3 regions of the Afipia sp. GAS231 genome follow, and region 3 is predicted to be linked to each of the others. Evidence: predicted binding sites of a transcription regulator. Region 3 holds the regulator's gene; each other region holds the start of a gene.
What was found. Region 3 encodes LexA, which represses DNA repair genes until DNA is damaged. Its sites were predicted from a motif close to TGTTCNNNNTGTGTTCNG; they were not measured.
Positions count from the first base shown of each region.

Region 1: a site for LexA is predicted at 3,233-3,250, ahead of parE (DNA topoisomerase IV subunit B). Genes of this name have one in related genera too.
Region 2: a site for LexA is predicted at 3,687-3,704, ahead of BLS26_RS14625 (DNA recombination protein RmuC). Genes of this name have one in related genera too.

Region 1 covers NZ_LT629703.1:7,290,189-7,298,191, reverse strand. The annotation lists gene BLS26_RS34200 (FMN-binding negative transcriptional regulator) at 1-422, opposite strand, end outside; gene BLS26_RS34195 (MBL fold metallo-hydrolase) at 726-1,715, opposite strand; gene BLS26_RS34190 (DedA family protein) at 1,879-2,409, opposite strand; gene BLS26_RS34185 (hypothetical protein) at 2,658-3,035, shown strand; gene parE (DNA topoisomerase IV subunit B) at 3,251-5,308, shown strand; gene BLS26_RS34175 (outer membrane protein) at 5,564-6,367, shown strand; gene BLS26_RS34170 (hypothetical protein) at 6,665-6,850, shown strand; gene BLS26_RS34165 (SDR family NAD(P)-dependent oxidoreductase) at 6,914-7,684, shown strand; gene BLS26_RS34160 (FAD-dependent oxidoreductase) at 7,762-8,003, opposite strand, start outside.
Region 2 covers NZ_LT629703.1:3,078,138-3,086,140, reverse strand. The annotation lists gene BLS26_RS14640 (hypothetical protein) at 7-447, shown strand; gene BLS26_RS14635 (MFS transporter) at 548-1,897, opposite strand; gene BLS26_RS14630 (GIY-YIG nuclease family protein) at 2,061-2,363, opposite strand; gene BLS26_RS14625 (DNA recombination protein RmuC) at 2,448-3,656, opposite strand; gene def (peptide deformylase) at 3,827-4,354, shown strand; gene fmt (methionyl-tRNA formyltransferase) at 4,484-5,416, shown strand; gene truA (tRNA pseudouridine(38-40) synthase TruA) at 5,416-6,153, shown strand; gene dapE (succinyl-diaminopimelate desuccinylase) at 6,286-7,452, opposite strand; gene BLS26_RS14600 (DUF805 domain-containing protein) at 7,445-8,003, opposite strand, start outside.
Region 3 covers NZ_LT629703.1:265,359-273,361, forward strand. The annotation lists gene BLS26_RS01175 (adenylate/guanylate cyclase domain-containing protein) at 1-57, shown strand, start outside; gene BLS26_RS01180 (S41 family peptidase) at 133-1,464, opposite strand; gene BLS26_RS01185 (GNAT family N-acetyltransferase) at 1,634-2,119, shown strand; gene BLS26_RS01190 (NADH:flavin oxidoreductase/NADH oxidase) at 2,120-3,289, opposite strand; gene BLS26_RS01195 (hypothetical protein) at 3,351-3,689, opposite strand; gene BLS26_RS01200 (HAD-IA family hydrolase) at 3,822-4,454, shown strand; gene glp (gephyrin-like molybdotransferase Glp) at 4,474-5,685, shown strand; gene lexA (transcriptional repressor LexA) at 5,889-6,596, shown strand; gene BLS26_RS01215 (hypothetical protein) at 6,831-7,253, shown strand; gene BLS26_RS01220 (hypothetical protein) at 7,322-7,549, shown strand; partial or broken gene BLS26_RS01225 (ComEC/Rec2 family competence protein) at 7,663-8,003, opposite strand, start outside.

The sequences.
Region 1 (8,003 bases), 560 kb from region 3:
GACGACACCCAGGGCTTCTTCGGCAACAGCCGGTCCTCGAACTTGGCGCTGAGCGTTTCAATCTGCTCGGCGAGTTCATCGTCGGACAAGGTCCGCACCGTGCCGGTCAGATGTACCACCTGATAGAGCCAGGTCGGCACCTGATCCGGCGAGACATACCAGTCGGGTGACACATAGGCGTCGGCGCCGCTGACCGCCAGCAACCAGGACGTGGTCCCGTCGGCCAGCTTTATCAGCGGATTGTGACGGGCGACGTGAAACAACGCGCGCGGCGTGCCGTCATCGGCAAAGGAAAGATAGAACGGCAGCGACGAGGCAATCGGCTTGATGCCATCCCACGCGCAGGCCAGGCCAAAGCCGCGCGTTTGCGCAAACGCAAGGCTTGCGGCGCGATCGGATTTGAACATCGGAGGCGTATACATGTGAAACTCCTGCTTGACGTAGGAGCCACCAGATCAGACCGCGTTTTTTGGAAAGTGAGAAGCCGCGGGACCGGATCCGGCGGCAGAGGCGACTATCTTAAACGCAGACGACCGCCCATACCGCGAGAATGCGGCGGCGGCGAGCGGTCAGAATGGTCGAGGCGTTGATCATGGGCGCGGCTATAAGGCCGCGCCCGGTTTTCGTCAAGGCTGGTTCGCCGTCATTCCGGGGCGATGCGAAGCATCGAACCCGGAATCTCGAGATTCCGGGTTCGCTTCGCGCCCCGGAATGACGCTCTCGCGTCAGATCACCGGGCTCCATTGGGCGGGCACCAGCCGGTAACCGCTGCCTTCCTTGACGATGTTGCCGAGCCCCGGGAACGGGTAGTGGAAGCCCTGAACCCGCATTTTTTCAGCGGCCAGCATGTCGTAGACCTTGCGGCGGGTGGCTTCGGCCATCGCCGCATCCTGGTCGAAGAACGCACGCCAGCCCGGATTGGCAACGAACAGCGCCGGATGATTGGTGACATCGGACTGGATGAAGACCTTGTCGGCGCCGGAAGACAGCACATAGGACGTATGTCCGGGGGTATGACCGGGAGTTTCCATCGCGAGCAATCCCGGCACGACTTCCTTGCCCCACTCGTAAGGCGTGGCCTTCTTTTTCAGCCCTGCTTCGAGAACGCGCCGGGCGTTCTTGAAAACACCCTGCATCCGGCCTTCCGGCGCACGGCTCATCTCGCCGTCGTCCATGAAAAACTTCCATTCCACGGCCGGCACCAACACTTCCGCGTTCGGGAAGGCGAGCTTGCCGTCCGCGGTCAGCAACCCGTTGATATGATCGCCATGGAAATGCGAGATCACCACGGTATCAACCGCCTCGAGCGGTATCCCCGAAGCGATCAGATTGGTCTGGAACTGGCCGTTGGTGCCCTTGCTGGCGGCAAATCCGTCGGGACCCATGCCGGTGTCGAGCACAACCACCTTGCCGCCGGTCTTGATGGCAAGCGGCGTGAACAGGAGCGTCATCTTGTCCTGAGGCAGAAACGCCTTGTCGAGCGCCGCTTTGACATCGTCCAGTTTGGCGTTGGGGATAAAGCTTTCGGCCAGCGGAAATGTCGTCGAGCCGTCGAAAATGGGATTCACCTCGATATCGCCGACCTTGTAGCGATAGAAGCTCGGCGCCTGCTTGTCGGCCATCGGCGCGGCCGCATTGGCTGACATTGCCGGCAACATTGGCGCAGCGGCGATGCCGGCAGCGCCGGCCAGAACGTGACGTCGTGTCAATTCCATGGGGTGTCCTCCCTGTGAGACGATCGATGCTGTCAGCGGCTTTTCCCGCGTTTTTTGATGTCGTCAGCGTCATTTTTAGCAGCGTTTGACCGGTAATGCGATGACGCTGTCTTGTCGGCTAACCCCTGTATCGCAGGCTTATTCCGGCAGAGCGTTTTCGCTCTCAAACCACCCGCCACAGCCATTCGGCAAGTTTTCCGATCACGTCGCCGAACACCAGAAGGGCGGCCGACCAGACCAGCGCAGAGACGAAATTGGCGATCTGGAATTGCCAGTACGACATCTCGAAAATCCCGGCGGCGAGCGGCACCGAGGCGCGCAGCGGCCCGAAAAAACGGCCGATGAAAATCGAGGGCACGCCCCACTTCCGCACAAAGGCTTCGCCGCGCGGCAGGATCTCGGGAAAGCGCGACAGCGGCCACATCTGGGCGACCTGTTCCTTGTATTTAAAGCCGAACCAGTAGGAGACCCAGTCGCCAAGTGCTGCGCCGATGCCGCCGGCGATCCAGACCGGCCAGAAGCTGATGCCGGTCACACCGATCAAGGCGCCGATCGCCACCAGCGCCCCCCAGGCCGGGATCAGCAGCGAGATGAAGGCGAGCGACTCGCCGAACGCCAGCGCCAGCACGATCGGCGCGGCCCAGCCCTGATGGTCGCGCACGAAGTCGGTCAGGGCGCGCGCAAAATCTTCCATTCCTTGAATGCCTTCCCCGCCCCGTATGCCCCGGGTTCACAGCCTAGGACAGGTACGCTAGCCGGTTGCGTGACATCAAGTCACAAAGGCGGACACGGGCCGTGAATACGGTTGATGACGGGGTCGCAGGCACTTCCCGGCAGGGTTCAACTCACCGGCTGCGGCCGTTTCGGCGGGCGCGGCCTTGCCGGACGCGGGCTTGCTCTCCACCGTCGGTTGCGCTTGAATGCCTTTGGGGGAAACAATCGATGCATAAATTGAGAATCGTGGCGCTCGCCGCCGCGCTTGGGGGATGTGCGTCCTCTGCGGCTGATATTACTCCGGCCTATGTCTCACCGGTGGCCTATCAATCATATACCTGCCAGCAGCTGGCAATGGAGGCCCAGTCAATTTCGACCAGAGCCGCCAACTTGTCCGGCGCACAAGACAGTCAGCGCACCAAGGACGGCTTAGCAACGGCGGCGGCTGTCGTGATCTTCTGGCCAGCAGCATTCTTTGTCGGCGGTGACAAGCAAACGGCTGCCGAACTCGCTCAAATGAAGGGCCAGATGGTTGCAGTCGAGCAGGCCTCGATTGCGAAGAAATGTAATATCCAGTTCCAGGGACAGCGTCCGCCGGGCACCTGATAGCTGCCCCTTCAAACACCAGCCTGCGATCCTCGACCGGTAGCTTAGTCGTTTGCACCCTTGGCAAAGGACCTTGCGGGACTGCTGGGCTTCAGCGCTACACCCCGCGGCCGCAGCGAACCGTGGCTGCCCTGCCGTCACTATCTTGGCTCATCCATGGCATAGTCAGGGAAACCGATTCGCTGCGCCATGTCGCGCGCAACACATAAAGAACCATGTCCAAAGCATTGAAATCAAACGCCAAAGCCAAGACTGCCAACGACTTGTTTGGGGCGCCTGACGCCAAGGGCCGCGCGCCCGCGAAGGCCGCCTCCCGCTCGGGTGGCGCCGAAGACGCCTACACCGCCGCCGATATCGAGGTGCTCGAAGGGCTCGAGCCGGTGCGCCGCCGCCCCGGCATGTATATCGGCGGAACCGACGAAAAGGCGCTGCACCATCTGTTCGCCGAAGTCATCGACAACGCCATGGACGAGGCGCTGGCGGGGCATGCGTCCTTCATCGAGGTGCATTTGGGCACCGACGGATTTTTGACGGTCACCGATAACGGCCGCGGCATTCCGGTCGATCCGCACCCGAAATTCCCGAAGAAATCCGCGCTCGAAGTCATCATGTGCACGCTGCATTCCGGCGGCAAGTTCGACTCCAAGGTCTACGAGACCTCGGGCGGCCTGCACGGCGTCGGCGTCTCCGTCGTCAACGCCCTCTCCTCGCGGCTCGAAGTCGAGGTCGCCCGCAGCCAGAAGCTCTACAAGATGAGCTTTGAGCGCGGCCACCCCAAGGGCAAGCTCGAAGACCTCGGCAAGGTCAACAACCGCCGCGGCACCACCATCCGCTTCAAGCCGGATACCGATATCTTCGGCGCCAAGGCGGCGTTCAGGCCGCAGCGTCTGTTCAAGATGACGCGCTCGAAGGCCTATCTGTTCGGCGGCGTCAAAATCCGCTGGCGTTGCGATCCCGAACTGCTGAAAGGCATCGAGGACGTTCCGGCCGAGGATGAGTTTCATTTCCCCGGCGGCCTGAAGGATTATCTCGCCGCCGCCATTCACGCCGACACGCTGGTGCATCCGGATATCTTCTCCGGCAAATCGGGCCGCAACGGCGGGCACGGCGCCTGCGAATGGGCGGTCGCGTGGACCGCCGACGCCGACGGCTTCCTCTCCTCCTACTGCAACACCGTGCCGACGCCTGATGGCGGCACCCACGAATCCGGCATGCGCAGCGCCATGCTGCGCGGCCTCAAAGACCATGCTGAGCGCAACGGCCAGGGCAAGCGCGCTTCCTCCATCACCTCGGAAGACGTGATGGTGGGGGCTGCCGTGATGCTCTCGGTGTTCGTGCGCGAACCGGAGTTTCAGGGCCAGACCAAGGATCGGCTTGCCACCGCGGAGGCCCAGCGCATCGTCGAACAGGCGATCAAGGACCCGTTCGACCACTGGCTGTCGGGCAATCCGCTGCAGGCCAACAAGCTCCTGGATTTCGTCATCGAACGCGCCGACGAACGGCTGCGCCGCCGCGCCGAGAAGGAAACCTCGCGCAAGACTGCGGTGAAGAAGCTGCGCCTGCCCGGCAAGCTTTCGGATTGCACCAACAGTGCAACCGAAGGCTCTGAACTGTTCATCGTCGAGGGTGACTCGGCCGGCGGCAGCGCCAAGCAGGCACGCGACCGCAAGACCCAGGCGATCCTGCCGTTGCGCGGCAAGATCCTCAACGTCGCCTCCGCCACCAGGGACAAGCTCACCGCCAACGCCCAGCTCGCCGATCTGATGCAGGCGCTCGGCTGCGGCACCGGCGCGCAATACCGCGAAGAAGATTTGCGTTACTCGCGCATCATCATCATGACCGACGCCGATGTCGACGGCGCGCACATCGCTTCGCTCCTGATCACGTTCTTCTACCGCCAGACACCGCGGCTGATCGACGAAGGCCATCTCTATCTGGCGGTGCCGCCGCTCTATCGCCTCACCCATGGCAGCAAGACGGTTTACGCCCGCGACGACGCCCACAAGGACGCGCTGCTGAAGAGCGAATTCAACGCCAACGCCAAGGTCGATGTCGGCCGCTTCAAAGGTCTTGGCGAGATGATGCCGGCGCAGCTCAAGGAAACCACCATGGATCCGGCCCGGCGCACCATGCTGCGCGTGGTGCTGCTGGCCGACGACCGCGAAGGCACCGCCGATTCGGTCGAACGGCTGATGGGCACCAAGGCCGAAGCGAGATTCGCCTTCATCTCGGACAAGGCCGAATTCGCCAGCGACGACCTGCTGGACGTCTAGTCCCGCCAAAAACCACCAAGAACCACCAAGAACCGGCTTTTTCACGCCATTTCGCGGATCCGAGGCGGATTGAGCCCGGATTCTGCCCGTTTTTGCGGCTTTTCCCGGCGGTTCGTTTCTGGGCGGGTGTGTTTCCCCCGCAACAGCATTTTGGGTGGAACTGCGTATAGTCGCGCTACTGGGTTTCGGGAATCGGTGCTCGCGCACACTCTGGGGCAGTCGAAGTCGACGCTTCTACACTGAGGGAATTTGAAGATGAAAAAGATTGCGATCGCTTTGACCGCTCTGGCGGCACTCACCGGATCGGCCGTTGCGGCTGACATGGCGCCCCGCGCCTACACCAAGGCTCCGGCGCCGGTCGTGGCGGTTGCCAACTGGACCGGTTGCTACGTTGGCGGCGGCGGCGGCTTCGGCATCTGGAACCAGGACAACACCGGCTTCGACGATAGCGCGGTGATCCGTGGAACGGGTCCTCGCGTTCAGACCACGCAGCGGGCAACGGCGGGTGGCCGCGGCTACTTCGGCACGGTCCAGGGCGGTTGCGACTATCAGTTCGCTCTCGGCGGCTACAACCTGGTTGTCGGCGCGTTCGGCGACTATGATTTCGCCAGCGAGAAGGGCCAGCTCAACCTGCCGGTTTCGACCCTGTTCGGCCAGGAGAAGCTGAGCTCGAAGTGGGCAATCGGCGGCCGTATCGGCTGGCTGGTGACCCCGAACCTGCTGACCTACTTCTCGGGCGGCTATACCGAAGCCAAGTTCGATCGCGTTGACTTCAACATCAACCTGATCCCCGGTTCGGTCAACTTCTTCAACAGCAATACCTACAAGGGTTACTTCATCGGCGCCGGCGACGAATACGCGCTGAACTTCCTGCCCGGCCTGTTCTGGAAGACCGAATACCGCTTCTCGCAATTCGATACCAAGACCAACCCGCTGTTCAACACCACCACCGGCCTGCGGACCGTCAGCTCGTACGACTCCCAGAAGTGGGAACAGAGCGTTCGCAGCGAGCTGGTCTACCGCTTCAACTGGGGTGGCCCGGTCGTCGCCAAGTACTGAGATTTGAAGTACTGAGATTAGCTAAGTCATCAGCTCAAAAGCCCCGGCATCGTCCGGGGCTTTTTTGTGCCTGAAGACAGGCACACTGCCGATGGTTCGGTATCGCCCCGCCCGACCGCAATCCCTTAACGGCGGGTTGATATGGCCTCGCCGACAATTCCGCCCTTGCCGGACTGACAGGCATTGTATTCGATCGACAGTGATCGTTCTCCGGGCCATGGTTTCCCGGGATAGCGGTCAAGCCGCGCGGCACCGTCCGGCACGCCGCGCCCGAAAGCGGCAACAGGGGGAAAGTCCATGGCGAGATCGCTTTCGATCATCGGCTTTGTCGCGCTCGCCATCGGGCTGCTCTGGATCGGTCAGGGCACCGGCACGATTGCCTGGCCGCGCGTGAGCTTCATGATCAACCAGTTGCAATGGGCCGGATATGGCGCGCTGCTTGGCGCCATCGGACTGATCCTGATCTGGCAGGGAAACCGCTGAAGGCAACCGCTGAGCCGCTAAGGCGGCAGCTCCAAGAATAACGGCAAGTAACGGATAACACGCATGAAGGCAGAACTGTTCGACCTCACCGGCAAGGTGGCGATCGTCACCGGCGGCAATGGCGGCATCGGACTTGGCATGGCCAGGGGATTGGCGGCGGCTGGGGCTGCGGTCGCGATCGTCGGCCGCAACGAGGCGAAGTCGGCGGCTGCGGTGGCCGAACTGACGCAAGGCGGCGCCAAGGCGATATCCGTGGTCACCGACGTCACCGACAAGGAGGCGGTCGCAGCCATGACCGCCCGCGTGGCCAGCGAACTCGGCCGCATCGATATTCTCGTCAACAATGCCGGCATCAACATCCGCAAAGCCCCGCATGCGCTCGACATCGCCGAGTGGAACAGCGTGATCCAAACCAACCTCACCAGCGCCTTTCTGTGCTCGCAGGCGGTACACCCGGCGATGAAGGAAGCGGGCGGCGGCAAGATCATCAACATCGGATCCATGATGTCGATCTTCGGCGCCAGTTTTGCGCCGGCCTATGCCGCGAGCAAAGGCGGCATCGTTCAGTTCACGCGCTCCTGCGCGGTGGCCTGGGCTGCCGACAACATCCAGGCCAACGCGGTGCTGCCGGGCTGGATCGACACCGATCTCACCAAGCGCGCCCGCCAGGAGATCGACGGCCTGCACGACCGGGTCTTGGGGCGCACACCGGCGGCGCGCTGGGGCGCGATCGGCGACTTCGCAGGCATCGCGGTGTTTCTCGCTTCCCCCGCCTCCGACTTCGTCACCGGCACCGCCATTCCCGTCGACGGCGGCTACTCGATCATGGGCTGACGGCATAACGTTTTCGAGCGAAGCATGCCCTCGGACTTGATCCGAGGGTGGGCTCCGGTTCGCGTAAAGAAAACGCGTCAAGACCGATCCGGCGCGACCGGCGACTGCACGTGCTCGGGACGAACGCCGAGGCCGACGAAGCGCGCGGTAACGCCCTGCAACCACGGCACCGCGGTGACCAGTCGCATCACGAGCGGAGGCTTGAGCGGCTGGTTGCCCGGTTTCAGCGCCGCATTGACGATGTTGTTCTGCACCACGACCTGCATCCGCTGCGTCAACCGCACCGGAAACGCGCGGCGCCGCTGCACCGCATCGAGTT
Region 2 (8,003 bases), 2.8 Mb from region 3:
ATCGACATGACGAAACGACGATTCGGCAAGCGCTCCAGCTTTGCGGCGATGGTGGCCGTGGCCCTCGCTGCGCCTTCCGCATGGGCGCAGAAGGCCGAGCCCGAGCCTGCACCGGCGAAGGCCGGCAAGCCGATCAACGCCGGCGACGTGCTGTCGGGGGAACTCAGCGCCATGAAAGTTCGTGGCGGCAAACGTGGCACCAAGATCAATAGCTTCCAGGTGACCAGCGAGCCGCGCCGGCTGCCGCCGCCGAACGGGCTCTGCAATCTCGAGACCGGGCCCGAAACTTTCCAGCTCATCACCAACAGCGACGCGCAGGCGGCGCAGTTGAAGAATTTCATCGGCAAGGAAATTTCGGTGAAGGTCGACGAGGTCGCCTGCGCGCAGGACGCCGGGCAGATGAGCGAAGCCGTCATCACGAAGTGGAGCGTGGTGACCAAGCATTGAGGTTGCGCCGGAATCGTAGGGTGGGTTAGGCGAAGCCGTAACCCACCATCCTTGTACGCGTCGCGGTGGGTTACGGCTTCGCCTAATCCACCCTGCAAGATCAAACCTTCACCGGCCCCAGCGACGCAAAATGGCCGCGCCGCTGAAGCCAGGTCAGCAGGATCAGGCTCGGCACGGCGACCACGACGCAGATCGCAAAGAATGCCGGCCACCCGGTCGCCTTCGCCACATAGCCGGCGCCCGACGACAGATACGTTCGTCCCACCGCGGCCAGCGCCGTCAGCAACGCGTATTGTGTCGCGGTGTGCAGCGGATTTCGGCACAGCGCCGACAGATAGGCGACAAAGATCACGGTGCCGATGGCGCTGGTGAAATTTTCCGCCGTGATCGCGAACGCCAGCGCCCATTGATTGACACCGACAATCGCCAGCCAGGAGAACGAGAGGTTGGCGACCGCCTGCAGCACGCCGCCGATCCAGAGAGAAGCCGCCAGCGAATAGCGCCGCGCCACGAAGCCGCCGGCAAAACCGCCGATCAAGGTCGCCGCCAGCCCGACGCCCTTGACGATGGCGGCATAGTCGTTGCGGGTGAAACCGAGATCGATCACGAACGGCGCGGTCATGGTGCCGGAAAACGCGTCGGTGAATTTGAACAGCACCACGAAAGCCAGCGCGGCCAGCGCGTCGCGCCGGGTCAGGAATTCGGAGAACGCGCCGACCGCGGCATGCATCACGCGGGCGAACGCCGTTTCGGTGCGCGTGGCGGCCTCCGCGCGGGCGGATTGCTCGGGCTCGGTCGCAACCAATGCGGTGATGGTGCCGATCAAGACCAGCGCCGCCATCACCACATAGCCCCACATCCAGGCCGTGCTGCGCGGCAGGCCGGTGCCTTCAAATCCCGAAACGATGAACAGCGCGCCCGCGGTCGAGACCAGCATGCCGATGCGATAGGCCGCGACGTAGGACGCCATGCCGGCGGCCTGTTCGCTCTCCGGCAGGCTTTCGACCCTGAACGCGTCGACCACGATGTCCTGCGTCGAGGACATCGTCGCGACCAGCAGCGCGCCGAGGGCGACGAACAGCGGCGAGCGCGCCGGGTCCGTCAGCGCCAGCAGCAGGATCGCGACAATCAGCAGCAGTTGCGAAAACAGCAGCCAGCCGCGGCGGCGGCCGAACGCGCGCGTGAACAACGGCACATGCAGCGCATCGACCAGCGGCGCCCACAGGAATTTCAGCGTGTAGGGCGTGCCGACCAGCGCAAACAGCCCGATGGTGCCGAGATCGACCCCGGACTCGCGCATCCACACCAATAGCGTCGACCCCGAAAGCGCCAGCGGCAGCCCGGAGGAAAAGCCGAGCAGCAGCACGATCAGGACGCGAGGCTGCAGATAGACGGCCAAGCTGTCGCGCCAGGAGGTGGCGGGTTGTGGTGTGGTTTCAGGTGGGCTCATGGAAGGGTGTTAGCAGATTCGGGCCCCAATTTACGCTGTCATCGTCCGCGAAGGCGGACGATCCAGTATTCCGCGAAGCCTATGGTCAATAATGAACGCCTCAGATTACTGGATACCCCGCCTTCGCGGGGTATGACAGGGAGTGCGGGGGTGCGACGGACAACTAAGGAGGACCCGCGATGCCGGAATAGAGATCATCCCAATTCGGATTGAGTTCTTCGATGAGACGAACTTTCCACGCTCGATTCCACTTCTTCAGTCGTTTCTCGCGCTTGATCGCATTTTCGATGTCATCGAATTGCTCGAAATAGACGAGTTTGTGGACTTCATATTTCTTCGTGAAGCCCTTGGTCAATTCCAGGCGATGTTCGCCGACCCGTCGAATGATGTCATTGGTTACACCGATGTACAGCGTACCGCCGATGCGGCTCGCCAGGATGTAGACGTAATAACTGCGCGCTCCCATCTACGGTCTCTGGGATACTGGGCCGCCCGGTCAAGCCGGGCGATGACAGCTTAGTATGCGGCGTAAGCTAAACTCAAACCCGCACTACTCCCCCGCCTGCAGCTTGCGCGGCAGGGGAAACAGCTCCGGCGCAGCCGGCTTGACCGCGCGCGGCAGCTCGGCGGGTGCGTCGGGCTTGCTGAAATCGAGTTCCTCGATCCGCCCCGCGCGCTTTTCGATCTTGTCGGCGGAGATCAGGATTTGCCGGACGTCCTCGTTGGCGTCGCCAAAGTGCTTCTGCAGCTTCAGCACGCGGTCGCGCAGACGGCCGAGGTCGTCGCCGAGGTTGAGCACTTCGGTGCGGATCTGGTCGGCGGCGTCGCGCATCCGCGCGTCCTTCAGGATCTGCTGCATCACCTGGATCGCCAGCATCAACAGCGAGGGCGATACCAGCACGACACGGGCGCGGTAGGCCTTCTGGATCACGTCGTCGAAACCGTCGTGGATTTCGGCGTAGACCGATTCCGACGGCACGAACATCAGCGCGGTATCCTGGGTCTCGCCGGTGATCAGGTATTTCTCGGCGATGTCGCTGACATGCTTCATGACGTCGTTGCGCAGCCGCTGGGCGGCGAATTTCTTCTCGTCGTCGGTGCGCGCGTCATGCAGCGCGGTGACGGCTTCCAGCGGAAACTTGGCGTCGATGCACAACGGCCGCTGGTCGGGCAGGAACACCACGCAATCCGGCCGCTTGCCGGTCGAGAGCGTGTGCTGGAATTCGTAACTACCCATCGGCATGCCGTCCTGGACGATCGCCTCCATCCGCGCCTGGCCGAAGGCGCCGCGCGACTGCTTGTTGGCGAGCACGTCGCGCAACGTCGTCACCTGCGACGTCAGGTCAGTAAGATTCTTGTGCGCGTTGTCGATGATGCCGAGCCGCTCGTGCAGCACGCGCAAGCTATCCATCGTGTTGCGGGTGGTCTGCTCCATCGACTGGCCGACGCGGTGGGTCACCGAATCCAGCCGTTCGTTGACCGCACGCGCCATCTCGGCCTGGCGGCCGGCCAGCGCCTGCGCCATGGCGTCGACTCTGCCGGTGGACTGGTTCTGCGCCTGCAGCATTTCGCTGAGGCGCTCCTCCAGTTCGTCGGCGCGGATCGCCTGCGCCATCGCCAGTTCCGCACCGCGGCGGCCCGAACGGGCAATGACGATGGCGATCACCAGCAGCAGCACCAGCGCGAGCGCGCCAAAGCCGATCAGGGCCTCACCAACGTGAATCGGCAGGTCGCCGACGATGAAAAGAATCTCGTTCATGCACGCCTTGTAACCGATTCGGGCGCCATAGCGAACGAAGAGGGAACATTTATGGTTAACGGGAGGTTGATTTTCGTGGTTAACAAAACCCTAAAAATCATGGTTAAGGCCGCCTTAACAGGTTCGTCGGCGCATTGACCCCGGCAAACCGGCAGCTTAAATCGCGCGATATGGCACTTAGAGAAATCATCATCCTGCCGGACAAGCAGTTGCGGCTCGTCTCCAAACCCGTCGAGAAGGTGACGGCGGAGATCCGCAAGCTTGCCGACGACATGTTGGAGACCATGTACGACGCGCCCGGCATCGGGCTGGCGGCGATCCAGGTCGCGCAACCGCTGCGGTTGATCACCATGGACCTCGCCAAGCGCGATGAGGACGGCGAGACCACGCCACGGCCGCGCGTCTTCATCAATCCGGAAATCGTCTCGTCGTCGGAAGAGCTGTCGGTCTACGAGGAGGGCTGCCTCTCGATCCCCGAATATTACGAGGAAGTCGAGCGTCCGGCCCAGGTGCGCATTCGCTTCACCGACCTCGACGGCAAGGTGCACGAGGAAGACGCCGACGGCCTGTTCGCCACCTGCATCCAGCACGAGATCGATCACCTCAATGGCGTGCTGTTCGTGGACTATCTATCGAAGCTGAAACGCGACCGCGTGCTGAAGAAGTTTACCAAAGCCGCCAAGCGCGCGGTGGAGTAGGCCTCGCTGTCATGCCCGGGCTTGACCCGGGCATCACGCCTTCCTTTCTTGCTGTGTCAAAGACGTGGATGGCCGGGACAAGCCCGGCCATGACGGAGTAAATTGAACGTCCGCAGGACACCCAACTAAATGCCTCTCCGCCTGATCTTCATGGGCACGCCCGATTTCGCGGTGCCGACGCTGCTGGAGCTCGTCGCCCATGGCCATGAGGTCGTGGCGGTCTATACCCGCGCGCCGAAGCCGGCCGGCCGCGGCATGAAACTGCAACCGACGCCGGTCGAGCAGGAAGCGCGGCGGCTCAATATACCGGTGCTGACGCCGAAGACGCTGAAGACCGCGGAAGCGCTCGACGAATTCCGCAAGCACCAGGCCGATGCCGCCGTCGTCGTCGCCTACGGCATGATCCTGCCGCAGGCTATTCTGGATGCGCCGCCGCTCGGGTGCTTCAACCTGCACGGCTCGCTGCTGCCGCGCTGGCGTGGCGCGGCGCCGATCAACCGGGCCATCATGGCCGGCGATGCCGAGTCCGGCGTGATGGTGATGAAGATGGATGCCGGCCTCGACACCGGCGACGTCGCGATGGCCGAGCGGCTGGCGATCACGGACAAGATGACGGCGTCCGACCTGCACGATGCGCTGGCGCCGCTCGGCGCCGACCTGATGGTGCGCGCGATGGCAGCACTGGCGCGCGGCGGATTGCAGTTTGCGAAGCAGAGCGAACAAGGCGTCACCTACGCCGCCAAGATCGATAAATCAGAAGCGCGGATCGGCTGGAACAAATCGTCGCACGAAGTGCTGCGCCACATTCACGGGCTGTCGCCGTTTCCCGGCGCGTGGTGCGAACTCGCGACGGATGGTGAGCCGGCGCGTCTGAAGATCCTGCGATGCGAACCGGCCAAGGGGCAGGGCGGGCCGGGCGATGTGCTCGACGATCGCCTGACGATTGCCTGCGCCGACGGCGCGATCCGGATTCTGGAACTGCAGCGTGCAGGCAAGGCGCCGATGAAGTCGGCGGATTTCCTGCGCGGCACGCCGCTGAAGCCGCCGGCGCGGCTCGCCTGATGCCGCGCTACAAACTCACCATCGAATATGACGGCACGCCGTTTTCCGGCTGGCAGATCCAGGACAATGCACCGACGGTGCAGGGTGCGCTCGAGACCGCGGTGAAAGCCATCTGCGGCGAACAAGTGCGTGTCCATGGTGCCGGCCGCACCGATGCCGGCGTGCATGCGCTGGGGCAGGTCGCCCATTGCGATATCCAGAAACCGTTTCCGCCTGGGCGCCTGCGTGACGGGCTGAATGCACATCTGCGCCCGCATCCGATCGGCGTGCTCGCAGCCGATATCGTGCCGGATGATTTCGAAGCGCGCTTCTCCGCGATCAAGCGTCACTATCGCTATCGCATCACCAACCACCGCGCCAACCTCGCCGTCGATATCGGACGGAGCTGGCGGGTGCCGCGTCACCTCGATACCGACGCGATGCATGCCGCAGCGCAACGGTTGCTGGGCAAGCACGATTTCACGACGTTTCGCGACACCGAATGCCAGGCGAAGTCGCCGGAGAAGACGCTCGACCAGCTCGACGTCATCAGGGACGGCAACGCGGTTGATATCGTCACCTCGGCGCGCTCGTATCTGCACAGCCAGGTGCGCTCGATGGTGGGCTCGCTGGTCTGGGTCGGCGAAGGCCGCTGGAGCGCGGATGATCTCTCGGCAGCCCTCGCCGCCCGCAACCGCGCCGCCTGCGGCATCGTCGCGCCGCCGGAGGGGCTGTATCTGGTGAAGGTGGATTATTGATGGTCGTCATACCCCGCGAAGGCGGGGTATCCAGTACTCTGCGGCTTTGGCGATTGACCGAGAGTTCACCGCGTACTGGATCGTCCGCCCCAGTGCGCAATGGCGCACAAGGCGGACGATGACAGCGGCGGTCTATCCGAAATACCGATCCAGCACGCCGCGATAGATCATCGTCAGTTTCTCCAGATCCGACACCGGTGTGCGCTCGTCGATCTGGTGCATGGTCTGGCCGACCAGGCCGAATTCGATCACCGGGCAATAGCTGGCGATGAAGCGGGCGTCCGAGGTGCCGCCGGATGTCGAGAGCTCCGGCTTGCGGCCGGTGACCTCTTCGATCGCGCTGACCGCGAGGTCGGTGAAGGCGCCGGGCTTGGTGACGAACACGTTGGAGTTGGAATACTCCCACTTGATGTGGGCGCGGATGCGATTGCCGCAGGCCTTTTCCAGGCGCTGCTCGACCAGTGCGCGCAGTGTTTCCTGGGTGTGGTGATCGTTGAAGCGGATGTTGAATTTGGCGCGCGCCTGCGCCGGGATCACGTTGCTTGCGGTATTGCCGACATCCACCGAAGTGAATTCGAGGTTCGAGGCCTGGAACTGGGCGCTGCCGTGATCGAGCGGCTCGTCGGAGATCGCCACGATCAGCCGCGAGATATCCGGCACGGGATTCGCGGCGCGATGCGGGTAGGCGACATGGCCCTGCACGCCGTCGACATAGAGCGTGCCGGACAGCGAGCCGCGGCGGCCGATCTTGATGCAGTCGCCGAGCACTTCGACGTTGGAGGGTTCGCCGAGCACGCAATGGTCGAATTTTTCGCCGCGCTCGGCCACCCACTTCAGCAGCTTGACGGTGCCGTTGACCGAGATGGCTTCCTCATCACCGGTGATCAGAAACGAAATCGATCCGCTACCGTCTTTTCGCGGCTTGCCGCCGTTGTCGGCGAGATATTGCAGCACCGCGGCAACGCTGCAGGCGATGCCGCCCTTCATATCGACCGCGCCGCGGCCGTAGAGGAAGCCGTCGTTGATCTCGCCGGAGAACGCGCCGTGGCTCCAGGCGGCTTCATCGCCGACGGGCACTACGTCGGTGTGGCCGGCAAAGGTGATATGCGGCGCTGTATTACCGAGCCGGGCATAGAGGTTGTCGACGTCCTCGGTGCCGGGCTCGCTGAAGGTGACGCGATGCAGCTCGAAGCCGGCGGCCTTCAGCAGGTTTTCAAGGACACCCAATGCGCCGGCATCGGCGGGGGTAACGGACGGGCAGCGGACGAGGTCGCGCGTGATCGAAACAGCATCATTCATAGCCCGGCTTAACACGCCAAACCGGCGGCGGGCCAGCCTTGTGCGGCACCATTTCGATCTCGCTCATCTGCTCCCAGCGCGGCCGCGTATCGATCGGCGCCAGCGGATTGCCGCCGAACCGGTTGGTCTTGCGCGAGCCCTTCAGGCAGTAGAGCTCGACAAAGGCCCAGATGCAGAAAATGAAGGCCAGCACGCCGATAACAAGGCTGAGATAGGATTTGTTGGGCAGCCAGTCGGCCAACTCGTTGTAGAAACCTGGAAGCGCCACCAGCGGGATCGCCCACCAGGCGCTCTTGTCGCGGTCGTGAAGGCGCTTGATCGCGGTCGCGAAGTAAACCCAGAACAGCAGCACTGAGCCCGCCGCTTCGAATAGCGGAACCGGCAGCTCCGCCAAAGACCGCGAACGATAAAAGCCGGGATCGAATATCCTCAAGAGATAGTCGAGGCCGAAGCCGATGTTGCGGGGGTGACCCCCGAGGAGGACGATCAATCCCGACGTCAGCATGGCGAGAAACAGCATCCAGCAGATGACGATCAGGCCCGCGAGCCAC
Region 3 (8,003 bases):
GCCAAATCTTTCGAACTGACGGCGGCCGAAAGCCTGACCGTCCTCTCCGAACGGTGAGGACGCGTCCTAGAGCCTTTTCCGTTCCGATGGAATCGGAACGGGCCTCCAGGTCTTTTGTTTGACGCGTTTTCCCTAGTTCGGCACCGGCCGCTTCACCGCCGACGGGGCGTTGGCGTTCACGGTGACGCCGCGGAGCTGGTTGAAGGCGGCGGTCAGCGCCTTGTCGTCCTTTTCCGATGGCGGAACGTAGGATTGCGAACCGGTCTGCTCGGCGCCCTCGGCTGCCGCCAGATGCCCGCGCATCGACGCCTCACCCTGCAACTCGGCGCGGCTCTTCAGCTCGTCCGGCACGACCTGAAGCACTTCGAGGTCGGGCACGACGCCCTGGGCCTGGATCGAACGCCCGGACGGCGTGTAGTAGCGCGCGGTGGTCAGTGCCAGCGCACCATTGCCCGAGCCCAGCGGAATGATGGTCTGCACCGAGCCCTTGCCGAACGAACGCGTGCCGATCAGCATGGCGCGCTTGTGGTCGTGAAGCGCGCCCGCCACGATCTCGGAGGCGGAAGCCGATCCGCCGTTGATCAGCACGACCAGCGGCTTGCCTTTGGTCAGGTCGCCGCCGCGCGCGGTGAAGCGCTGGGTTTCTTCCGGCGTGCGGCCGCGGGTCGAAACCACTTCGCCGCGGTTCATGAAGGCGCTCGTCACCGAGACCGCCTGGTCGAGCAGTCCGCCCGGATTGTTGCGGAGATCGACGACGTAACCCGCAAGCTTGTCCTGCGGGATTTCCTTTGAAATTTCCGTGATCGCCTTGCGCAAGCCGTCGGTGGTCTGCTCGTTGAAGCTGGTGATCCTGATATAGCCGATGTCGCCGCCGTCGGTGTGGTAGCGCACCGGCTTGACCCGGATCACTTCGCGCACCAGCGCGATGTCGACCGGCGCGTCGGCGCCCTTGCGAACGATCTTCAGCCTGATCTTGCTGTCGGCCGGCCCCTTCATCTTGGCCACCGCCTGGTCGAGCGAGAGCCCCTGAATCGTGTCGTCGTCGATCTGGGTGATCACGTCGCCCGACATGATGCCGGCCTTGGCTGCCGGCGTATCGTCGATCGGCGTCACCACCTTGACGAAGCCGTCTTCCATCGTGACCTCGATGCCGAGCCCGCCGAACTCGCCATGCGTGGTCTCCTGCATATCGCTCCAGCCCTTGGCGTTCATGTAACGCGAATGCGGATCGAGCGAGGAGATCATGCCGTTGATGGCGCCCTCCATCAGCTTGCTGTCGTCGGGCTTCTCGACATAGTCGGTGCGGACGCGCTCGAACACGTCACCGAACAGGTTGAGTTTCGAATAGGTGCCGGACTCGACCGCAGCCCTCGCCGCCGTCGCCAGTTGCTGAGGCCCGGCAACCAGAAGGGTCAGGCAGACGCCCGTGGCCGTGCCCAGCAGAAAGGTAATGTTCTTGCGCATCACGAGCGGTCCTTTTTTCGGTATAAGCGGCCTGGATTCACGCGGTTCCCGTGAATCGGCGTCCTGATCCGGCGAGCGCCAACACACCCTGTCATTTTGGTCGGATCAAGGCAGTTCCGGACCGGGCCACTACGGACCTTTCGGGGACCTCGGTGGAACGGGTGCATTAATGAGCAATGACAACGAGGTGCGGATCGAGCTTGCCCTGAACGCGACCGACGAGGTGCGCTTGCTGATCGGTGAGCTTGAGGCCGTGCTCGCGGCCGAGTATCCGCCGGAGCAGCGGCACGGATTGGCGCTCGACGCGATCTTTCAACCCCACGTCCGGTTCTTCGTTGCAACATTCCATGGCGCGGCGGTGGGGTGCGGCGGTGTCGCGCTCTTCCCCGACTTCGCCGAGGTCAAGCGCATGTATGTGCGGGACACCGCCCGGGGCCAGGGAGTTGCCGACGCCATTCTCGCGCGCATCGAGCAGGAAGTACGAAGTGCCGGACTTTCCCTGCTTCGTCTGGAAACAGGAACGCGCCAGATCGCGGCGATGCGGCTCTATACGCGAATGGGGTTCCGGGAGTGTGCGGCGTTCGGCGATTATGCGCTGATGGCGCCGAGCGCCATTGCGAACAGCGTGTTCCTTGAGAAGCAGGTCGGCACGTAGCTATGGCTTGCCCGCCTTCTGCAGCCCGTTCTGCCAGGTCGAGGGCTGGGTGCCGAAGCCGCGCTTGGCGCGGGTGCCGAGCCAGTAGCCGAACTGCGGCGGCACGTTGCGGAATGGCCCATCGACGCCGAGCTTCAGCGCCGCATCCATCGGCCAGTTCGGATTGTTGAGGATCTCGCGGCCGACTGCAATCAGATCGGCCTGCTTGTCGCGCAGGATCTGCTCGGCCTGATCGCCATGAATGATGAGGCCGACCGCCATGGTCATGATATCGGCGTGGCGCCTGACGTATTCCGACAGCGGCACCTGGTAGCTGTACTTGATTTCCTTGCCCAGGATCGGCGCCATCTCGGTGATGCCGCCCGATGAGCAGTCGATGACGTCGACGCCTTTGGTCTTCAGCGTCTTGGCCAGCCGCGCGCTCTGTTCCGGCCCCCACCCGGCATTGTCCTCGACCGACAGGCGGACGAACAAAGGTTTGTGATCGGGCCAGTGGGTCCGCACCGCTTCAGTGATTTCGGTGATGAAGCGCATCCGGTTGGCTTCGGAACCGCCATATTCGTCGCTGCGCTGGTTGGAGCGCTCCGACAGGAACTGGTGCACGAGATAGCCGTGCGCGCCGTGCAGCTCCAGCACGTCGAAGCCGGCTTCATGCGCGCGCCGCGCGGCATGGCCCCAGGCCTGCACCAGGTCTTTGACCTCCTGGCGTTCCAGCGCCTTCGGCACCGGCCATTTCTCGCTATGGGCAAGCGCACTCGGCGCCATCGGCGACCAGGCGTCCCAATCCTCGATGTCCGGCGAGCGTTGCAGCGGCCGGTCGCCTTCCCACGGCCGCGTCGCACGCGCCTTGCGGCCGGAATGTCCGAGCTGGATGCCGGCCACGGAATTTTGCTGCTTGATGAATTTGGCGAGACGGCTGAGCGGCTCGACAAAGGCATCGTCCCAGATGCCGAGATCGCCGACGGTGCCGCAGCCGCGCCGCTCAACCTTGGTCGATTCCACCACCACGAGGCCAGCGCCGCCGGCGGCAAATTTGCCGGCGTTCATCAAGTGCCAGTCGGTCGGAAAGCCCTTCACCGCCGAATACTGATGCATCGGCGGCACCACAATGCGATTGCGCAACTCGACGCCGCGGATCGACATCGGGGAAAACAGCAGCATGTCCGACATTTCTTGTTCCTCCCTGGCCGACATCCTGGTTCCGGTGTGTGCCGGGCGGCGTCCGCTATTTTTATCTGGCGGCTGCGGTACCGGTCTTGGTATCGGCCGGCTTGGTGTCGGACGTCTTGGCTTTCGGCTTTGCCGGCGCGGCTTTAGCGGCTTTCGGCGCGGCGTTGTCGCTGCGCACCGTTCCCCAGGGATCGGTGCTCTGCTGGGCCGGAATATTACCCAGCGACCGCTGATAGGCCCTCTCGGCTTCCTTCTCGGCCGCAATTTCCGATGGCGTTTTGGCCTTGTCCTCTTCGCCGTATTTTTGCATGGGCTTCTGCTGGGCCGCAGCGGGGGCATTCATGGCGATCGCCAACGCGATCAAGGCGACGGGGGCAACAATTCGGCTGAAGATGCGCATACGACCACTCCCAAGACGTTCGGTAACGCTTAGCACAGCTCGCGCGCCGGCTTAAGTGTCGGATTGCGCGAGGGAGCCCCTTGACGCCACCCCGGCGTTGCCCGGAGCGATACAGTTTTGTAAACGAAAACCATGAACTCCGTCGCCCCCAACTCCGCCGACGTGCTGCTGCTGTTCGACATCGGGCGCGTCGTGCTCGACATCGATTTCGGCAAGGTTATGGCAAGCTGGGCAGGCCACGCCGGCTGCACGCCGGCCGAGCTCGCCAGCCGCTTCGTCGTCGACGACAGCTTCAAGCACCACGAGGTCGGCAGGATCGACGACGCCGCGTTCTTCCAGAACCTGCGCAGCTCGCTCGGCATCGGCATCTCGGACGAGCAGTTTCTCGAAGGCTGGAACGCGATCTTCGCCGGCGAAATGCCCGGCATTGCGCCTTTGTTGGCAACGGCCGGGAAACGGCTGCCGCTCTACGCCTTCTCCAACACCAATCCGGCCCATGTCGCGCATTTCTCGCGCGCCTATGCCGACGTGCTCAGCCATTTCAGCGAAATATTCCTGTCCTCGACCATCGGCTTGAGAAAACCCGACGCTAGAGCCTATGATCATGTGGTAAAGGCGATCGGCGTGCCGGCGTCGCGAATCCTGTTCTTCGACGACGTCGCCGCCAACATCGAGGGCGCGCGCTCGCGCGGCCTGGCTGCTGTCCACGTGACATCGACGGATGACGTGGCAAAGGCACTCACCGCACTTGGGATCCAGCTTTGAAATCTGAGAGGATTTGCCCGTGGCCTTGATGCCGGTTGCCGACGCGCTTGCCGCCATTCTCGCGGGCGCCGACCCGCTGCCCGAGGAAATGGTCGCGCTCGATACCGCCTGGCATCGCGTGCTGGCGCACGACGTCGCCGCCCGCCGCACGCAGCCGCCGCAGGCGATGTCGGCAATGGACGGCTACGCGGTACGCGCCGCCGACGCCTCTAACCTCACCGCGCGGCTGAAGGTGATCGGCGAGGTCGCCGCCGGCCGCCCGTTCGAGCGCAAGGTCGGCGCGGGCGAAGCGGTGCGGATTTTCACCGGCGGTGTCATCCCCGATGGCGCCGATGCCGTCATCATCCAGGAAGACACGACGGTCCAGGGCGATCACATCGGCATCACCGAGGCCGCGGTCACCGGGCGCCATATCCGCCCCGCCGGGGTCGATTTCCGCGAGGGCGACGTCTTGCTTTCGGGTGGCAGCCGCCTCACCGACCGCGATCTGTCGCTCGCCGCCGGCATGAACTATCCGGAGCTTGCCGTGCGCCGCCGTCCCAAGGTCGCCGTGCTCGCCACCGGCGACGAGCTTGTCATGCCGGGCAACATCCCCGGCCCCGGGCAGATCGTCTATTCCAACGGCTATGCGCTGCGCGCGCTGGCGCGGGCCGAGGGCGCCGAGACCGTCGATCTCGGCATTGCCGCCGACACGGTCGCCGCCACCACCGAAGGCATCCGCCGCGCCCGCGATACCGGCGCCGACATCCTGATCACCACCGGCGGGGCGTCCGTCGGCGACCACGACCTCGTCAAGCAGTCGCTGGAGGCCGAGGACGTCGCCATGGCGTTCTGGCGGATCGCGATGCGGCCCGGCAAGCCGATGATGCATGGACGGTTAGGGGCGATGCGGGTGATCGGCCTGCCCGGCAATCCGGTCTCGTCCTATGTCTGCGGTTTCCTGTTTCTGGTGCCGTTGATTCGCGCGCTTTCGGGCCGCAAAAACATCCATCACGTCAGGGAGCCCGCGCTGCTCGGCCGAGATCTTAGCGCCAACGACCAGCGCGAAGACTATCTGCGCGCCCGCCTCGAGGAGCATGCCGACGGCACGCTGACGGCGGTACCGGTCAATCATCAGGACTCGTCGCTGCTTGGAAATCTCGCTGCGGCACGGGCACTTCTGATACGTCCGCCGTTTGCGCCGGCGGCTCAGAAGGGCGCGCCTTGCGAGGTCCTTCGGCTGCCGGGGTGAAGCCCTGCGCGACACCTGCTGCCAAAACCCGGCCCACGTTCACCCCAAATTAAGTGGTTGCGGAACACATATCGAACATATAGTGTCCGTTCATGATTTGTTTCGAGAATTAGTGTCTACCTGGGGAGTTTTTTGAACTCCCGGGAATCCAGACCTGAAGTCTCGAAACCGGACGAACGCCGCCAACCGGGGGAATGCTCGCGATGCTTACGCGCAAACAGTACGAACTTCTGCGTTTCATCAATGAACGGCTGAAGGAGGCCGGGGTACCGCCCTCGTTCGACGAGATGAAGGACGCGCTCGACCTGCGTTCGAAATCCGGCATCCACCGCCTCATCACCGCGCTGGAAGAGCGCGGCTTCATCCGCCGCCTGCCCAACCGCGCCCGCGCCATCGAGGTCATCAAGCTTCCCGAACTGGCCGGCAGCGGTAACGGCAATGGCCGCCGCGGCTTCACGCCGAGTGTCATCGAGGGCACGTTGGGCAAGGTCCGCACCGCCAGCGCCGCCGCCGAGGATGACAGCAACCGCCCGGTCTCCGTCCCCGTGATGGGCCGGATCGCCGCCGGTACGCCGATCGAGGCGCTGCAGACCCGCAGCCACACCATCAGCGTGCCGCCCGACATGCTCGGAAGCGGCGAACATTACGCGCTCGAAGTGCGCGGCGACTCGATGGTGGACGCCGGCATTCTCGACGGCGACATGGCTCTGATCCAGCGCAACGAGACCGCCGACACCGGCGATATCGTGGTGGCCCTGATCGACGAGGAGGAAGCCACCCTGAAGCGCTTCCGCCGCCGCGGCGCCTCGATCGCGCTCGAGCCCGCCAATGCCTCCTACGAGGTCCGCATCCTGCCGCCGAACCGGGTCCGGATTCAGGGCAAGCTGATCGGGCTGTACCGAAAGTATTGATCGGCGCCCGTCAGGCGCCGGCCCCGACATCGACCAATGCCCCGGCCGTCGGCCGGGGTTTTTTGTTGCGCCTTTGGAACCAAGACGCGTTAGCGCGTTTGTGATGGAAGGCACCGGCGTGGAGCCGCAGAATTGCCCCGAAGGCGGACGAGGCTCCGCGCCAATGTCCACTCTGATAGAGGCCTGTGCCTCCGAGAGACACGGGTCAGCTATCTCAATCGAGGGAGCCATCCGATGTGTGACTATAGTCTGCACGCCGTGGCATCGCGCCCCGCCAAAGTCGGAGAGACGCTGATCACCACCACCTTCCGCGGTACGTCGACCCGCGGCTTTGCATCCGAAAACGAACTTGCCGTCGCGGTCTGCATGCTTCCCGGCACCGAGCTCGCGTTCGCGCGAGAGGTCAAATATGACAACCGCTGGATCTGGACGCGGACGCTCGACTGGCGGGTCGGCGTTTTCAACCATATCGAGCCTGAGACGCCCGATCGTCACCACGATGCGATCGAATTTCCGGACGGAAGCCGCGTGCTGGTGACCCAGTTGTGCGAAGGCCAGCACGTCACCGTGCTGCAACTGCCGGTGCTTACGCCGGCCGTGGAACGCGCGCCTGCGGCCGTTGCGCCGACGGCGACGACCTCATTTTTCATCGGCTGAGTCCTGCGGATGAAACACTTCGCCGGCCACAGCCGGCGGAGTGACACCGACGAATTGGGGAGCGAGCGGTGGTCAACAAGGTTACATGGCAACGCGCCGGACGCGTCACCGAGCCTGGCCGCTACATGTTCAGGTTCGGCTGGCTGACGGTGAGCGCCGACGATCTCGCGATCTGGCGGCAGTATCCGGAAGCCGCCTTCACGCTGGTCTACCTGCCCTCGGAGCCGGATGCGCCGGAAGAGTTTCATCTCGGCGCTTTTGAGCTACCGACCAGCTCCGCGCCGAGCGAGCATTGACGCAGAGCCTTTTCGGTTCTGATTGAATCAGAACCGGGCTCTACTTTTTTGTTTTGACGCGTTTTCTCTACGCGAACCGGCGTCCACTTCGCTCGAAAACGCTATGGCGCACCTCACTCCTCCGCCTGCAGGTCAGCGTCCGACGGCGTCGCATCGACGGCGCGCGGCGACGGCTTGCGCGGCGCCAGCACGGCGCTGTCGGTTTCGCCGTCCTCGGCGATCGCCTTTGACCAAGGACGGTCGATCCCTCCAGGTTTGACGGCGTCGACGACAAATCCGTCGCGGCCGCGCCGCAGCGCCAGCGCGCCCTGCCGGCGCAGGCGCTCGGTGTCGATCACCGACGCGGCGCAGCCACCAGGCGGCTGCCGCATCGTCACGATCAGCGCCGTGCGCTCGCAATCATCCGCCAGCGCCTCGGGCCGCTGCGCCCATGCGACCAGGGCGCCATTAGACG